4 regions of the Candidatus Pantoea soli genome follow, and region 2 is predicted to be linked to each of the others. Evidence: predicted binding sites of a transcription regulator. Region 2 holds the regulator's gene; each other region holds the start of a gene.
The links. Region 2 encodes CRP, which controls carbon source genes, mostly activating them, when cyclic AMP is high. Its sites were predicted from a motif close to ATGTGANNNNNNTCACAT; they were not measured.
Positions count from the first base shown of each region.

Region 1 (4,381 bases), 840 kb from region 2:
AAGGTATACGGGCCTTCTTTGATGGTGACTTTCTGCCCGTGCATATAGGAAACGCCCAGATCCACCGAGGCATCCTGGTTAAAGGCGTAAGAGGCACCGGCGCTCAGCCACAGACGATCCTGGTCCGGAATGGAGATAGAACGTTTATCTGCCGGAACCGGGCTGTCATCAAACGCAATACCGGTGCGGAACGTCCAGTTATCGTCGTAGTTGTAGGTGGTTCCCAGCGCCAGACGGTAGGCGTCGTGATAGCTCTCATCTTTAAAGAACAGCGTCTGACCGCTGCTGCCGGTGGCTTTCAGCTCCTGGAACTGGCTCCAGCTGGTGTACGCCAGGCTATAGTGCACGGCCCACTGCGGTGCCACTTTGTGCCAGCCGGACACTTCCCACATTTCCGGCAGATTCAGCGTCAGCGAACCCGGAATTGTCACGCCGCTGGTGCCGAATGGCAGACCCAGCGCGAGCGCCTGTGGCGACCCGTTGAAGGCGCGCGGAATATTACTCTTGTAGTCGCCGTCGAAATCGATCTTCACTTCCGAACGGTAGGTAAAGCCGAAGCGGTTATTTTTATCCACCTCATACAGGATGCCGGCATTCCAGCCGTAGCCCCATTTATCGCCTTTCAGGCGTGCCACCTGCGTATCGGCCGGCAGCCCGGCGCGCGCGCCGGCTTCACCGGCATAGCGCTCAATTTTTGCTTTGGCATAGACCGCGTCAAAGCCGACGCCGAAGCTCAGATTATCATTCAGGCGATAAGCCGTGCTCAGATTCAGGTTGCCGGTTAACAGATCGGTTTTTCCGCCCAGACCGCCCGCGGTATAGCCGTTGTTAAATTCCGTCGCCAGACCGTAGTTAGAGGTAGCAGAAGCGCCAACCCACCACTGGTCATTGAGCGGCTGTACGTAATGAATATTGGGGATCCACTGGTTTGGCGCAATATTACTGGCGTTCAGGCTGTTGCCGGTTGGGCTGCGGCCGCTGATATCGACATTCGGGTCAATATACACAGCGCCGATAGAAAATGACGGGCGATCCATCAGCGCCATGGTCGCAGGGTTACGGCTGGCTGAGGCAGCGGTATCACCCATTGCCCCTTCACCCGAATAAGCGCGACCTAATCCAATTGCTGAGAATTCATTAAGCTGAAAGCCGGCGGCGTAAACGTGTGAAGAAACGAGCGCGACTGCAGCTGCCACGGCTGACTTTGCAAACAGGTTCTTATGGTTCATGACCACAACCTCATCTGAATTTATTATTAAACGTAGTTACGTCGCGTAACAAAGGACGGCGGATTGTAGGGACTGACGGCAATCACACATATCAGACCAGTGCGACGAGTATAGGTCCGACCTGTGTATTTGTTGCAATAATGTTTTTTAAATATTTCCGGTTTGATCGATAAAATCAGATCTGCTTAACAAAATCTTTGCGTTCCGCGAACAGCATACCGGGTCAGATTTGTTTTGGATCAAATTTTATTGTGATATTCGTCACTTAGCCGGCGTATCGTAGCCGCCAGGCCGCAACCGGCGTACACTTTGCTGCAGAAACTGATGTGTCTGATCGGAAAAAGCGTCCGGAGAAAATCATGACTGATGCCATTAATAAATGCAGTGCAAATGAAACCGCGGCCTGCTGCTGTGTGGATGTCGGAACCATTATGGATAACAGCGACTGCTCGGCCAGCTGGTCGGCTCACTTTGCCGATCGCGCCGCCGCCGCCGCGATGCTGGAACAGCTCACGGCGCGTGCGCGCAGTGTGGAATCAGAGCCCTGTGTTATTGATGCCGCTATTAAGCCGGACGCGGCGGGCGTGCGTCTGCAGGCAGAATTCAGGTTTTCCTGCCAGGCGGAAGCGCTGATTTTTCAGCTCGGCCTGCGTTAATCCCGCGGCTGCCGGCAGCGTTGCGGCAGCCTCATCACCATTTTCGTGTTTCTCCTCGCACTTTTTTTCTTCTGTTATTGGCGACTTAGCCTCACCTGGTTAACACTGTGGATCAGGTCAGACCTGTTGGGCAATGATGCTCAGGTCGTCAATTACAGGTGAATGCAATGAGCAAAGCGCAGCCGCTGCTGACGCGTCAGGGCGAGCGTATCGCCATCACTCACGGACTCCGTACGCCGTTTGCCCGTCAGGCCAGCGATTTTCACGGCATACCAGCACTGGAGCTGGGCCGCATGCTGATCAGCGAACTGATGGCGCGCAGTGAACTGCCGGTCACGGTGATCGACCAGCTGGTGTTCGGTCAGGTGGTGCAGATGCCGGAGGCACCCAATATCGCGCGTGAAATTGTGCTGAGCAGCGGGCTGAGCGTACATACCGATGCCTACAGCGTCAGCCGCGCCTGCGCCACCAGTTTTCAGGCCGTCGCCAACGTGGCGGAGAGCCTGATGGCGGGCACCATTGACGCCGGTATTGCCGGTGGTGCGGACTCCTCCTCTGTGTTACCCATCGGCGTGAGCAAAACGCTGGCGCGCGCGCTGGTCGATCTCAATAAAGCCCGTACCCTGAGTAAAAAAGTGCAGATTCTGCGTCGCCTGCGTCCGCGTGACCTGCTGCCCGTGCCGCCCGCAGTGGCCGAGTACTCCACCGGCTTACGCATGGGCGATACCGCAGAACAGATGGCGAAGACCTACGGCATTACGCGCGAGCAGCAGGATGCGCTGGCGCTGCGATCCCATCAGCGCGCCGCCCAGGCCTGGCAATCCGGCGTGCTGGCGCAGGAGGTGATGCCTGCCTTCGTGCCGCCGTGGAAAGCACCGGTTGAGCAGGATAATAACGTGCGCTTTAACGCCAGCACGGCGGATTACGCCCGCCTGCGTCCGGCGTTTGATCGCCGCCACGGTACGGTGACCGCCGCCAACAGTACGCCGCTCACCGATGGCGCGGCAGCGGTGATCCTGATGCGCGAAGGGCGGGCGCGGGAACTGGGCCTGACGCCGCTTGGCTATCTGCGCAGCTACGCGTTCAGCGCCATTGATGTCCGGCAGGATATGCTGCTGGGCCCGGCGTATGCCTCGCCGCTGGCGCTGGAGCGCGCCGGCATCACGCTAAATGAATTAACCCTGATTGATATGCATGAAGCCTTTGCTGCGCAAACGCTGGCGAATCTGCAGATGTTTCGTGACGAACGCTTCGCGCGTGAGGTGCTCAACCGCGCGCATGCGCTGGGGGAAGTCGACGAGGCGCGCTTTAACGTGCTGGGCGGCTCTATCGCTTACGGTCACCCGTTTGCGGCCACCGGCGCGCGTATGATCACGCAAACCCTGCACGAACTGCGGCGGCGCGGCGGCGGACTGGGGCTGGTCACAGCCTGCGCCGCCGGAGGATTGGGGACGGCAATGGTTCTGGAGGCCGAATAATGAGTGAATCCGCATTCCATCTACAGATGCGCCCGGATCACGTTGGCATCATCACTATTGATGTACCAGGCGAAAAAATGAATACGCTCAGGGCAGAATTTGTGCCGCAGATTAACGCGGTGCTGGCCGAAGCGCGCAGCAATCCGCAGCTGGCCGGCCTGGTGCTGATTTCCGGTAAGCCGGACAATTTTGTCGCCGGGGCCGATATCAGCATGATCGCTCGCTGCCAGACGGCCGCTGAGGCCGAAGCGCTGGCGAAGCAGGGTCAGGAAGTGATGGCCAGCCTTGCCGCACTGCCGTTCCCGGTGGTAGCCGCCATTCACGGGGCCTGTCTTGGCGGCGGGCTGGAGCTGGCGCTGGCCTGCGATGCGCGTATCTGCACGCCGGACGATAAAACCCGGCTGGGGCTGCCGGAAGTGCAGCTGGGACTGCTGCCGGGTTCCGGCGGCACGCAGCGTTTGCCGCGCGTTGCGGGCGTGCAGCAGGCGCTGTCGCTGATACTGAGCGGTAAGCAGCTGCGCGCCAGGCAGGCGCTGAAGCTGGGCATTGTGGATGAAGTGGTGCCGCATTCTATTCTGCTCGCGACCGCTATTGCGCAGGTGCATAAAGGAAAGCCAGGGCTACGGCCGCTCGCACGCCGCGATCGTCTGCTGCAATCTCCGCTGCTGCGGCCGCTGCTGTTTATGCTGGCAAAACGGCAGACCGCACGTAAAACGCAGGGCAACTATCCGGCCACCGATCGGATTATTGACGTTGTCCGCACCGGGCTGGAGCAGGGCAGTCGCGCCGGGCATGAAGCCGAAGCGCGCGCCTTCGGTGAGCTGGCCATGACGCCGGAATCTGCTGCGCTGCGCAGCCTGTTTTTTGCCGCCACGGCGTTAAAAAACGAGCCGGTGACAGAGGCGGAACCGCGCGCGCTGCGGCAGATTGGCGTACTGGGTGGCGGACTGATGGGCGGCGGCATCGCCAGCGTGACGGCGACCAAAGCCGGTTTGCCGGTGCGTATCAAAGATATTCA
Region 1 covers NZ_CP032702.1:2,579,828-2,584,208, reverse strand. The annotation lists gene fadL (long-chain fatty acid transporter FadL) at 1-1,229, opposite strand, end outside; gene D8B20_RS11980 (YfcZ/YiiS family protein) at 1,589-1,885, shown strand; gene fadI (acetyl-CoA C-acyltransferase FadI) at 2,053-3,363, shown strand; gene fadJ (fatty acid oxidation complex subunit alpha FadJ) at 3,363-4,381, shown strand, end outside.
Region 1: a site for CRP is predicted at 1,479-1,496, ahead of D8B20_RS11980 (YfcZ/YiiS family protein). Genes of this name have one in related genera too.

Region 2 (4,381 bases):
TGCAGAGGGAATGGCGCGGTTTGCCCGCGCCATTCAGCAGGTGCTGGCCGCCTGATTAGCCTTTCGGGCGTATCGCACTCAGCCAGCGACCGTGATGCGGGCGCTGGCTCCACGCCAGAGACGAGATAGTATGCATCACGCTCAGGTGCTGCAGAATCCGCTTCACATGCTGTTCAACAATCGTCACCGGCCCGTCACTCAGGCTATCCGGTGCTTCCAGAATATTGGTGTCACTGCCCGGGCCGTCATAGGAAAGCCGCTGCTGACAGCGCTGCAGCGCGATCTCACAGGATTGCAGATAGCGCTCCGCCAGCGTCGGGGTCAGCATGGTATGCTCGCGCGCCAGAATCGTCATCGCATTGATGTGCTCAACAATGAACTGGCTGTGGGTCACCCACAGCCGCATATCTTTCAGATACTGCGCGTTAAAACCGGGTTCGCTGGAGGCCTGATTCAGGGAGTTGAACAGTGCGTTATGCGCTTGATTGACCTTGACCCGCTGTTCCGCCAGCTTTTGCGGTGACTGCTCCGGGCCCAGTAGCAGGCGCAGTGCCTCCTGAAAAGCCTCAAGCGCATCATGCGCGTTGCGGCGCAGCAGGCCGCTCTGCCACTGCGGCCACAGCCAGATCATTCCCGCAAAGGCAATCAGGCAGCCCATCAGCGTATCCATCATGCGCGGCAGCAGAAACTGCGCGCCGTTCAGCGACAGCAGCTGCAGCGAATACACCGCCGTGACGGTAAAGCCAATCATGGACCAGCCATAATATTTGCGCGTCACCAGATAGCTGATAAGCGTAATCACCAGCATAAACAGCAGGGCGATCGATTCCGGCACCGCCAGCCGCAGCGAGGCCGCGGCAATCAGCAGCCCGGCAAAGGTGCCCAGCGCACGGTGCTGAATACGCACCCGCGTGGCGCTGTAGCCATTCTGGCTGACGAACAGGATGGTCATCAGAATCCAGTAGGGTTTGGGAATGTTGAAGAACAGCGCCAGCGCGCTGCCAAACATCAGCATGACGGCAAAGCGCGCCGCCGTGCGCAGCGCTGAAGATTTCAGCGACAGATAGCTGCGCAGCGCCGGCAGCAGCGGCAGACGGCGCTGCCGGTCGGCCATCAGATCGCGGGTGTAGAGCGGCTTCTGCGTACGCAGCACGCGCGCGATGCGGCTGAAGTGATACAGGCAGAAATGTCCCACCGGGTTATCCGGATGCTGACGCGCAATCTTTTCCAGTGCGCTGAGCGGCTTCTCCATCTCAAAACGGCCGGTTAACTGATGGTAAAGGATGGCGTCGGCCAGCACGCGCAGGCGCGCCGAGATGATGCGGGCGTTCCAGCGAATCACCGCTTCAGCGTGGCTTTGCTCCACCAGTTTTTGCACCTCTTCCGGCTGGTGCAGGCTGACTGAAATGTGCTCCTGCAAATCCAGCGCCACCTGAAACGCACGCGTCAGGCGCTTATGGCTGTTATCGCGACTGGCTGACAGCATGTGCATCTGCTGATAACAGGTGGTGATGAGATCGACCGCTTTCTGCTGGCGCGCCAGCAGCGGCGGCAGCGCTTTTTCCGGATCGGTCAGCTGGGTCAGCAGCGTATATTTGGCATCGCAGTAATCCGCCAGTTCGTGATACAGCAGGCTGAGGGTTTCACGCATCGGCTGCTCTTTCCACAGCCAGAACCAGAACCAGTTAAACAGCCCGTACCACAGCGTGCCGCCAATGTAGAGCAGCGGTGGAACCCAAATCGGCATGCGGCCAATGAGGCTGAGCGTAAAGATGGCGGCAATCAGCGTGCCGGGAAGCAGACGGCCATGCAGCGGGCTGATTTCGCCGGTTACGCCAACCAGCAGCGGCAGCACCAGCAGGATCAGCGGCAGCGGCACGTTAAGCCCGGTAAGATACTGAATCAGAAAGCTGCCGGTAGCGAACAGCGCACCGCCGACAATCAGGCGCTTAAAGAAGCGCTTATGCGGGGTATCCAGCCCGGCGATGTTGCAGCAGGCCGGCACCAGAGAGAACAACAGCCCTTTTTGCAGGTCACCCGCCAGCCAGCCGAGCGCCACGGGCAGACACAGCACCAGCGTTTGCCGCAGCGCGTAGTTGACCTCAGGATGATAGATGATTCGACGCCACATCAGCTCATCGTAAATAAAAACGGCGCAATGTTGCCATTACGCCGTGGGTGAGAAGAAATCAGCGGGTGCCGTAGACGACGATAGTTTTACCGTGTGCGGAGATCAGGTTTTGATCTTCCAGCATTTTCAGGATACGGCCCACGGTTTCGCGTGAGCAGCCCACGATCTGACCAATTTCCTGACGGGTGATTTTAATTTGCATACCGTCCGGGTGGGTCATGGCATCGGGCTGTTTTGCCAGGTTGAGCAGCGTTTGCGCGATACGACCGGTGACGTCCAGGAAGGCAAGGTTGCCTACTTTTTCGGAAGTCACCTGCAGGCGACGCGCCATCTGCGCCGACAGGCGCATTAAAATATCCGGGTTTACCTGAATCAGCTGACGGAATTTTTTGTAGGAAATTTCAGCCACTTCGCAGGCAGTCTTCGCACGTACCCAGGCACTGCGCTCCTGGCCTTCTTCAAACAGGCCGAGCTCGCCGATGAAATCTCCCTGGTTGAGGTAGGAGAGAATCATCTCTTTGCCTTCTTCATCTTTAATCAGTACCGCGACGGAACCTTTCACGATGTAGTACAGCGTTTCCGCTTTCTCACCCTGATGGATGAGGGTGCTTTTGGATGGATATTTGTGAATATGGCAATGGGACAGGAACCATTCGAGTGTAGGGTCTGTTTGCGGTTTGCCGAGAACCATTCGCTATTATCCTCTGTTGTAATCGTGCCCAAAACACAGGGGGCAGTTTTCCCTGTCAGGCGGTGAAATCGTCAAGCGTTTCCCGTAAGGGAAAATTATTCGGGGTGGATTCGTAAGCGATGCTTTTGATTCGTCCCGCCTTCGTCTGTAATGACGAAAATATTTTCAGCTCTGTTTGTAGCACAGCTTTTGCAGGCTGTCTTGTGTTGTCTCGCTTCAGCGGCAGGGGCAGGCGTCCGGATTGCTGTTTGCCAGGTGAAAGCGTACTCTGGCGGCAAAACCGCCGCTTCAGGAGACAAAGATATGCAGGCACGAGTGAAATGGGTTGAGGGGTTAACCTTTCTCGGAGAATCCTCATCCGGACATCAGGTATTAATGGACGGGAATTCCGGCGACAAAGCACCCAGCCCGATGGAGATGGTGCTGATGGCCGCCGGCGGCTGCAGCGCGATTGACGTGGTGTCAATCCTGCAGAAAGGGCGTAACGACGTGGCGGACTGCGAGGTGAAACTCACCTCGGAACGGCGCGAAGAAGCGCCACGCATTTTTACACACATTAACCTGCATTTTATCGTCAGCGGTCATGCGCTGAGCGATAAGGCAGTGGCACGCGCAGTGGATCTCTCGGCTGAGAAGTACTGCTCGGTGGCGATCATGCTGGGTAAAGGCGTGGAAATCACCCACAGTTATGAAGTGAAGGCGTTGTAAGCCAGCGGCCGCGGTGCGATGCCCGACGCGCAATACGTCACCCTGCGTCAGGCATCGCCACCCCGGCGGTCATTCAATGCGTTTACCCTCAATCAGCCGCTGCACCAGCGGCGTCATGATCAGTTCCATCGCCAGCCCCATCTTGCCGCCCGGTACCACCAGCGTATTCATATGGGAAATGAACGATCCCTGAATCATCGCCAGCAGATAAGGAAAGGCAATGCCTTCCAGCCCGCGAAAATGGATCACCACAAAGCTCTCATCCAGCGAGGGGATCTCGCGCGCGGCAAACGGATTGGAGGTATCCACGGTGGGCACGCGCTGGAAGTTAAGGTGGGTGCGCGAGAACTGCGGCGTGATGTAGTTGATGTAATCCTCCATGGATCGCACCACCGAATCCATGACCGCTTCGCGTGAATGGCCACGTTCACTGGTATCGCGCACCAGCTTCTGAATCCACTCAAGGTTAACGATGGGTACTACGCCGACCAGCAGATCGACATGCTCGGCGACGTTATTCTGCTGCGTGACGACGCCGCCGTGCAGCCCTTCATAAAACAGCACGTCGGTGTTTTCCGGCAGCGGCTGCCACGGCGTGAAGGTGCCCGGCACCTGATTCCACGGCACCGCCTCGTCATAGGTATGCAGATACTTGCGCGACTGACCGTGACCGTTCTGACCGTAGTCCCGGAAGGTCTGCTCCAGCAGCGCAAAGTCATTGGCCTCCGGGCCGAAGTAGCTGATATGACGCCCGAGATCGCGCGCTTTGCGGATCGCCATATCCATTTCCGGACGGGTATAGCGATGGAAGCTGTCACCTTCGACTTCGGCGGCGTGCAGATCCAGCTGCT
Region 2 covers NZ_CP032702.1:3,423,854-3,428,234, reverse strand. The annotation lists gene argD (bifunctional acetylornithine/succinyldiaminopimelate transaminase) at 1-55, shown strand, start outside; gene D8B20_RS15930 (YccS/YhfK family putative transporter) at 56-2,131, opposite strand; gene crp (cAMP-activated global transcriptional regulator CRP) at 2,190-2,822, opposite strand; gene D8B20_RS15920 (OsmC family protein) at 3,126-3,530, shown strand; gene D8B20_RS15915 (phosphoribulokinase) at 3,600-4,381, opposite strand, start outside.

Region 3 (4,381 bases), 1.6 Mb from region 2:
CGTGGATGGTACCAGGCACCGATGCGATTGGTCAGGCGACCGCAGATGCCATGACAAAGCACAGCCTGGTGATGTGGCCGTTTCACGGTGTGTTTGGTGCCGGCCCGACGCTGGATGAGACGTTTGGCCTGATCGATACGGCAGAAAAAGCGTCTGAAGTGGTGGTAAAAGTGCTGTCAATGGGCGGCATCCGCCAGAGTATCACCACTGAACAGCTGATGGAGCTGGCCGAGCGCTTTGATGTCCGGCCGTGGCAGGCCGCGCTGCAGGCGGAGCGCAGTGATGTTGCGTAAGGCCTTCGTTATGCAGGTGCATGCGCACTGCCACGATGAATATCTGCGCCGCCACACGCCCATCTGGCCGGAGCTGGCGCAGACGCTGAAAGACCACGGTGTGCACCATTACGCCATCTGGCTGGACGCAGAGCGCCATCTGCTGTTCGCCAGCGTCGACATTGAATCGGAGGCGCGCTGGCAGGCCATTGCGCAGACGGAGGTGTGCCAGCGCTGGTGGGCGTCCATGAAAACCCTGATGCCCGTCAACGCCGATAACAGCCCGGTGAGCAGCGAACTGCAGCCCATGTTTTATCTGCGCTGATCAAAAAGGCGGCCCGCTGCGGCCGCCTGTCAACGCATTACCCGTTAGAGCGTAGCTGCGGATAGCGCCGGAAGATGGCGATACACCAGAACAGGGCTGCCAGGCCAATCAGCCCGCCGACATTTCCCACATCGGACATCTGCAGATGCTCGCTGACCTGGTTACCCAGTAACGCGCCGGCGCCAATACCGATGTTATAGATGCCGGAAAACAGCGACATCGCGACATCTGTGGCGTCGGGTGCCAGCGACAGTACGCGCACCTGCATAGCCAGGCCAATCATCATCATGGCCATACCCCAGATGATGCACAGCAGCACGATAGCCGCCGGGCGCACGGCCGCGAACAGCAACAGCCCCATGCACAGGGTGATCAGCGCAATGGCAGCGATCAGCAGCCCGGACGGAAACTTATTGCCCAGCGTGCTGAACAGCAGGCTGCCCAGAATCCCCGCCGATCCAAACAGCAGCAGCAGCAGGGTGGTAAAGTTCTCGTCCGCGTTCGCCACCAGCTGCATAAAGGGCTCAATATAGCTGTAAGCGGTATAGTGCGCGGTGACCACCACGGTGACCAGCAGGTACATTGCCACCAGCGCCGGACGGCGAAACAGCATCGGTACGCTGCTGAGCGAACCGGTATGCTCGCTGGGCAGGCGCGGCAGGACGCGCACCAGCAGAATCATCAGCACCAGCGCGGAGAGACCGATCATGCCAAAGGTGGTGCGCCAGCCAAGATATTGCCCGACGATACGGCCAATCGGCACCCCGAGCACCATCGCCAGGGCGGTGCCGGTCGCCAGCATACTCAGCGCCTGGGTTTTTTTCCCTGCCGGTGCCACGCGAATCGCCAGCGACGCAGTGATTGACCAGAACACCGCGTGTGCCAGGGCAATACCGATACGTGAAATCACCAGCGAGGTGAAATCCCACGCGAACGAAGAGAGGACGTGACTGGCGACAAACAGCACAAACAGCACCGCCAGCAGCAGCCGGCGTTCAATGTTGCGTGTCAGCAGCATCAGCGGCAGCGACAACAGCGCCACCACCCAGGCATAGATGGTGAGCATGATGCCGACATCGGCGGTTTTCATGGCAAAGCTGTCGGCAATATCGGACAGCAGGCCGACCGGCACAAACTCGGTGGTGTTAAAGACAAAAGCCGCGATGGCCAGCAGCACAACGCGCAGCCAGGCTGTTTTACGTGAAACGGTAGTTGATTGCATGGAATTCAAATTGATTTAGCGGCGGTCAGGAGGCGCCAGAACGCCTGATAAAGTGACCTAGGTCACAAACTTCTCCTATTGTGGAGCATTAATGAGCGGATGGAAACCTTTCACCGGGATTTCAGACGGAATATTTTTTCGCAGCGTGAAGGCTGCGTAATGTGCTGACGGGTATCGCTATTTTAGCCGGCCCCGGTGACGGTGATGCTGGCTAAAGAGAGCGCGGCAGGGCGCAGAGAGTATGCGCGGGGAAGAGCGATCTTTTGTGCAAGGCCGGCTGCGGCCGGACAGCAATCGCAGAGATTCTACCATGGCAGAGGCGATCCAGTGAAAACTGAGTCGCACGTTTCTGTTATAGAGAAATGGCGCAACGCGGCTAATAAAACCGGCCTGACGGTAACGCCAGCGGTCAGGCCAGGATTATCAGAGTCAGGCCATATGTTTCAGGGCCACGCTATTGTGCAGGCTCAGGTTTTTTTTTACCGCCACCGGACAACAATGTTCACAGCCCAGCGCACCCGGATAAAATTTTCGCGCCTGCTGGATGGCGGCGGCGGGCGCATAAAAGGTCCCGAGAAAACGCCGTGCGCTGTCCTGAGGCAGGAACGGGCAGCCTTTGGCATGCACCACATGATTGTCGTTATAGCCGGCGTGCTTATCGACGTAGTAAAAGCGTTCCATCTGACCACCTCATTGCTGTGAAAAATAAAGTCTACATATTGTTGGAATAAAACGAATTATAGCGACTTATGGTCGTTTTGTTTTAACCGGCACTGAGTAAATAGCGGATTTTACGGGAAAAGCGGAGCGGCGGGGCCGGACTGGCCCCGCTAAACAGATGAGGAGTATTACAGTTTCCGGCCCTGCAAACGCAGGCCGGTCAGCAGCGCCAGCACCAGCAATACGCTGATAAACACCGTGACGCCCGGCCAGCCATACTGGTGCCAGAACACGCCGCCGAAGGTGCCGGCCACGCTGGAGCCGAGGTAGTAGCTGAACAGATACAGCGATGACGCCTGGCCTTTCGCGCGCCGCGCGCGCGGGCCAATCCAGCCGCTGGCCACCGAATGCGCCGCAAAGAAGCCGGCGGTAAACAGCATCATGCCAGGCAGAATAATCCACAGCGAGCTGAACACCGTCAGCAGCAGTCCGCTCAGCATGACTGCCGTGGCGGCAATCATCACCGGGCCGCGCCCGTAGCGGCTGGTCATCGCTCCGGCTTTGGGCGAACTCCATGAACCAGTGAGATACACTACCGACAGCAAGCCCACAACCGCCTGGCTCAGCGACCAGGGCGCACTCAGCAGCCGGTAACCGATGTAGTTGAACAGGGTGACAAACGCCCCCATCAGCAGAAAACCTTCGGCAAACAGCAGCGGCAGGCCTTTGTCACGCCAGTGCAGACGGAAGTTCAGCAGCAGGCTGCGCGGGCGCAGCGAAGCCGGACGGAAATGGCGCGACGCCGGCAGAATTTTCCAGAACATCAGCGCGCCCGCCAGCGCACAGGCACCGATCACGCCGATCGCTATCCGCCATGAGAAGAAATCGGTCAGTACGCCGCTCAGCAGTCGTCCGCTCATGCCACCAATCGAATTGCCGCTGATATACAGCCCCATTGAGAACGCAACCACCCGGGGATGCATCTCTTCACTCAGATAGGTCATGCCGACTGCCGCCACGCCGCTGAGGGATAACCCGGTCAGCGCGCGCATCAGCAGAATGCCGTGCCAGCTGCTCATGGTGGCGGATACCAGCGTGCACAGTGCGGCAAGCGTCAGCGATGTCACCATCACCGATTTACGGCCAATGGCATCCGAAAGCGGGCCGGTAAACAGCAGACCCAGCGCCATCAGGGCGGTGGAAAGGGAGAGCGACACGCTGCTTTCCGCAGGGGATACGCCAAACTGCTGTGACAGCACCGGCAGGATCGGCTGTACGCAGTAAAGCAGGGCGAAGGTGGCCAGTCCGGCCGAGAACAGTGCCAGCGTCACGCGGAAAAAGCGCGGCGATCCGCGTTCAATCCAGGCTGAATCCGGCACTGCAGGCTGGCGGGTGGAGAGATCGTCGTTATGCAGTGTCACTGCGGATGAAGGGCGACTCACGTCATTTCCTCAGTCGGGTAAGCGTCCTGTCACTGTAGGAAAAGCATATTAGGTTGTACAATATATTAATAATCTCAAATAAGACCTTTTGCCTATGAATATTGAGCTGCGCCATTTGCGCTATTTTGTCGCCGTCGCGGAAGAGCTGCATTTTGGCCGCGCCGCGCAGCGGCTGCATATTTCCCAGCCGCCGCTCAGCCAGCAGATTCAGCAGCTGGAGCAGGCGATGGCGGCCCGGCTGTTTAGCCGCACCAACCGCAGCGTGCAGCTGACGCCGGCCGGTGAGGCCTTTTTACAGGACGCGCGTGCCACGCTGCTACAGGTTGAGCAGGCGGTGCAGCGCGCTGCGCGCATTCATCACGGCCAGGAAGGGGAACTGCGGATTGGCTTTACGTCGTCCGCGCCTTTTACCGGCCTGATGTCCGATGCGCTGTATCAGTTCCGCCAGCGCTGGCCGGAA
Region 3 covers NZ_CP032702.1:1,864,569-1,868,949, reverse strand. The annotation lists gene rhaD (rhamnulose-1-phosphate aldolase) at 1-293, shown strand, start outside; gene rhaM (L-rhamnose mutarotase) at 283-597, shown strand; gene D8B20_RS08670 (sugar transporter) at 635-1,819, opposite strand; gene D8B20_RS08665 (hypothetical protein) at 2,249-2,500, opposite strand; gene ynfM (multidrug efflux MFS transporter YnfM/SxtP(Kp)) at 2,668-3,921, opposite strand; gene D8B20_RS08655 (LysR family transcriptional regulator) at 4,016-4,381, shown strand, end outside.
Region 3: a site for CRP is predicted at 1,870-1,887, ahead of D8B20_RS08670 (sugar transporter). Genes of this name have one in related genera too.

Region 4 (4,381 bases), 1.6 Mb from region 2:
GTCCAGTACCTGTTCCACGTTAACGCCCGTGGCGGCATAGCGCTGTTTCGCCAGCTCAAAGGCTTGTTCAATCAGCTTTGTCATAAGCGGGTTCCTTAGCGGGTTGGCTCAGCGCGGCAAAGCGAGCCTGATGGGCTGCGAGCACGCTGGCGTTCTGCGGGGTAAAAAGGTCAGAAGGAAAATTGCGGCTGATGCAGCGGCGCAGTGCAGCCACATCCGGCAGGTCGCCCAGTGCGATCAGCTGGCAGCCAGCATTGCCGAGGGTGGAGGCTTCCACCGGCCCGGCAAGCACCGGCAGCTGGCAGGCATCTGCGCACAGCTGATTGAGCAACGGGTTCTGGCTGCCGCCACCCACGATGTGTAACTGCCGCAGCGGAATGGCGCGCAATGCGCTCAGCTCCTGCAGCGTCTGGCAATAGAGCAGCGCCAGGCTGTCAAAAATGGTGCGCGCCAGCGCCGCCGCCGTGCGCGGTACCGGCATGTCCTGTTCAGCGCAGGCAGCCTGGATCGCCTGAACCATATTGTCAGGATTGATAAAGCGCGGATCATTAGGGTTTATCAGCGCCCGACAGGCGGGCTCTGCCTCCGCCGCTGCCACCAGCTGGCAGAGATCGCGGATATGCAGTTCTGTGCACACACGCTGCAGCAGCCAGAGCCCCATGATATTTTTCAGCACGCGGTATCCTTCCGCACCGCCCTCATTGGTGAGATTGGCCTGCAGTGCGGCGGTGCTGATCACCGGCTGCAGGCTTTCAACGCCCATCAGCGACCAGGTGCCGGAACTGAGATAGGCCGCCGCGTCACCGGTCAGCGGCGTCGCCAGCACCGCGCTGGCCGTATCATGCGTGGCAACGGCAATCACCGGAACGGCATGACCGCCGGGGCTGATCCAGTGTCCGACCGTGTTACCCGGCGTGCTGACCGGGCCAAACCACGCGGCCTCTGCCCCTGCCCACGCCAGCAGTTCGCGATCCCACTCGCCGCTGGTGATATTCAGTAGCTGTGTGGTGGTGGCGTTGGTGTATTCCCAGTTCATGACCCCGGTGAGACGATAGTGCAGATAATCCGGAATCATCAGCGCATGTTTCACTTTCGCCTGCCAGTCAGGCTGCTGCTGATGCAGAGCGCGCAGCTGATACAGGGTATTGAACGGCAGAAACTGAATGCCGGTACGCTGATAGATATTCTGCTGACCGAGGTCGCGGCTGGCCTGCGCCATCAGGCCGGCGGTGCGGCCATCACGGTAGCTCACCGCTTCCCCGACGCGGTTGCCCGCCGCATCCAGCAGCACCAGATCCACGCCCCAGGTATCAATACCGATACTGTCCGGCACGATGCCTTCCTGCATTAGCTGCTGCAGACCCGCGCGCATCTCTTTTTCCAGCGTCTCCAGGTCCCAGCAGTCATAGCCGGCCCGCTGCACACGCTGATTAGCAAAACGCCGCACTTCACGCAGGGTGAGCTGCTGGCTTCCGGGTGTCCACTGCGCCAGCATGACCCGCCCGCTGGACGCACCAATATCAATGGCAACAACGTTACGCATACTCATGGCGTGCTCTTTGTGTGATGACATAGCGACAGCATAAAAAGCTGGTCGGCTCGCCACCTTCCCGGCAGTGCCAGCGATAAAAGGTCGCTGGCAGGCTTGCAAAGGTATTCGTGAGAGACCTCACAAAACCGCTTGCGGGCCGGGTTGTGAGCCTCGCCGCATTTTTATCAATCACTTACGCGATCTTAAAAAAAGCGCCATTTTCCTGCGCTGCCCGGTTCAAAATTCAAGGTAAGGTGCCTGGCGGCTGCGTAGACTCGGTTGCAGTTTTGTTAACGGAGAGCGCATCATGACGATGTTGCACAGTGCTGATTTCTTCCCGGCCGGGGATTACGCGATTGCCATTGAACCCCGCGTACCCCAGCAGGCTTTTCCGGAGCATCATCATGATTTCCATGAAATCGTGCTGGTAGAACAGGGTTCCGGCATTCACATTTTCAATGGCCAGCCCCAAACCCTGAGTGCCGGATGCGTCTGTTTCGTGCGCGATCACGACCGGCATCTCTATGAGCAGACGGAGAACCTGTGCCTGACAAATGTGCTGTACCGCAGCCCGGCGGACTTTCGCTTCCTTTCCGGCCTGCAGGCATTGCTGCCGCGTGAGGAGGCGGGGCAATACCCTTCCCACTGGCGCGTTAACCAGAAGGTGATGGCCCAGGCGTTACAGCTGGTTAACCAGATGCAGCAGCACGCCAGCTGGTCGCTGGAACGCCAGGCCCATCAGGAGCAGCTGTTTCTGCAACTGCTGGTACTGCTGCGCGAAGCGGCTCACAATCCGGAAGCGCAGGATGCGGAAGCCAGACTGCACCGGTTGCTCGACTGGCTGAACGCCCATTACAGTGAGGACATTGCCTGGGATGCGCTGGCGGATCGTTTCTCACTCCCGCTGCGCACGCTGCACCGGCAGATGAAGCAGCAGACCGGCAGCACGCCGCAGCGCTATCTCAACCGCCTGCGCCTGCTGCAGGCCCGTCATCTGCTGCGTCACAGCGATATGCGCATTACGGACATCGCCTTCCAGTGTGGATTTGGGGACAGCAACCACTTTTCCACCCTGTTCCGGCGTGAATTTGGCTGCGCGCCCCGCATGGAGCGCCAGCAGATGGTGTAACCGGAGCTTTTACTATGTCGCTGATCCTGTCGCGTGAGGACTATTTCCCTGCCGCCAACCTGCCTGTCGCCGTGGCGGAGCGCATGCCGCAGCCCTCCTTTCCGCCGCACCGGCATGCGTTCAGCGAGATCGTGATTGTCTGGCGCGGCAACGGCCTGCATGTTCTCAACGATCGCCCGTGGCTGATTACCTGCGGTGATGTGTTTTACATTCGTGACAACGACTGCCACAGCTATGACAGCGTCAACGACCTGGCGCTGGACAATATTCTTTACTGCCGCGATCGCTTTCGTCTCGCACTTGACTGGGATCAGCTGCTGCCACCGCAGGAGGGCGATGCGCCGTCCGGCTGGCGCCTGACCACGCGCGGCATGGCGCTGGCGCGGAGCGTGATCAGTCAGCTGGAGCGGGAAAGCCGTAAAAGTGACGCGTTGTCGATTCAGCTTTCCGAAGCGCTTTTCCTGCAGCTGGCGCTGATTCTGCGCCGTCACGGTTATGCATCCAACCGGCCGTGGGCGTTGCCGGAGGGCGAGCAGCTTGATTTACTGATGTCCGCGCTGCTGGGTGACATCAGCCGCCCGTTTGATCTGGCCCGCTTTTGTCAGCAGCATCAGCTCAGCGAGCGCGCGCTGAAGCAGCTGTTTCGCCAGCAGACCGGCATGACGATTGGTCACTACCTGCGTCAGTTGCAGCTATGTCAGGCGAAATACCTGCTGCGCACGCAGGCGTGTCTTATCAGCGAAGTGGCCGCGCGCTGCGGCTTTGATGACAGTAACTATTTTTCTGTGGTGTTTACCCGCGAAACGGGCCTGACGCCCAGCGCCTGGCGCCAGCGCTTTATCGCCACGCCCGTGCCCGGCGGCGATCGTGCCAGCGCCTGACGTGAACGTCAGGCGCTGTGACACCCCAGGTTCAGACGGCCATTCCCAGCCCGACAATATTGGCAGCGATGATGATCACCACGCAGCCGATGGAGAGTACGCTGACCGGACGGCGCCCTGCCGCTTTCCACTCTTTCAGCACCAGGCCAACCAGACCACCGCACAACACATAAAGGCTCATATGCAGCATCCAGCTGACAAAATCATACTGTGGCGGAATGCGGGCGTGCCCCCAGGCATAAAAGAAGAACTGCAGGTACCACATCGTGCCGCCCAGTATAGCGAAGGCAATATTGGCCATCAGCAGCGGTTTTGCGACGGAGAAGTCCTGCCTGACCGAGAGTTCCGGGCGGATTGCCAGACGAATAAAGCAGTACGCGAGGTTAACGACTGCCCCGCCGCCCATAATGACCACATAGCTCGGCAGCGCCACATACAGCGGATTAATGCCCAGACTGGCCGCGGCTTCATGCATGGGTTTAGCCGCATCCATCGCAAAGGACATCCCGGCAGAGAAGATGCCGCAGATGATCGCCAGCAGCAGCCCTTTTTTCAGATTGAACTCTTCGGCGTTTATTCCCAGCGCGCGTTCTTTGAGTAAACCGGCGCGGGAAACAATTGCCACGCCGACCAGCGCCACCAGCACCCCGAGCAGCGTCAGCCGCCCGCCAGCAGAGCTGAACAGCGCCACAAAACGCCCCTGCAACAGCGGCGTCATCAGCGTCCCCACCACCAGGGTGATGCCGATGGCGATACCAATACCCATCGACATCCCCAGGTAACGCATGGTCAGGCCGTAATTGATGTTTCCCACGCCCCACATGGCCCCAAACAGAAACA
Region 4 covers NZ_CP032702.1:1,870,683-1,875,063, forward strand. The annotation lists gene D8B20_RS08685 (L-rhamnose isomerase) at 1-84, opposite strand, end outside; gene rhaB (rhamnulokinase) at 68-1,549, opposite strand; gene rhaS (HTH-type transcriptional activator RhaS) at 1,839-2,660, shown strand; gene rhaR (HTH-type transcriptional activator RhaR) at 2,675-3,541, shown strand; gene rhaT (L-rhamnose/proton symporter RhaT) at 3,573-4,381, opposite strand, start outside.
Region 4: a site for CRP is predicted at 1,694-1,711, ahead of rhaB (rhamnulokinase). Genes of this name have one in related genera too.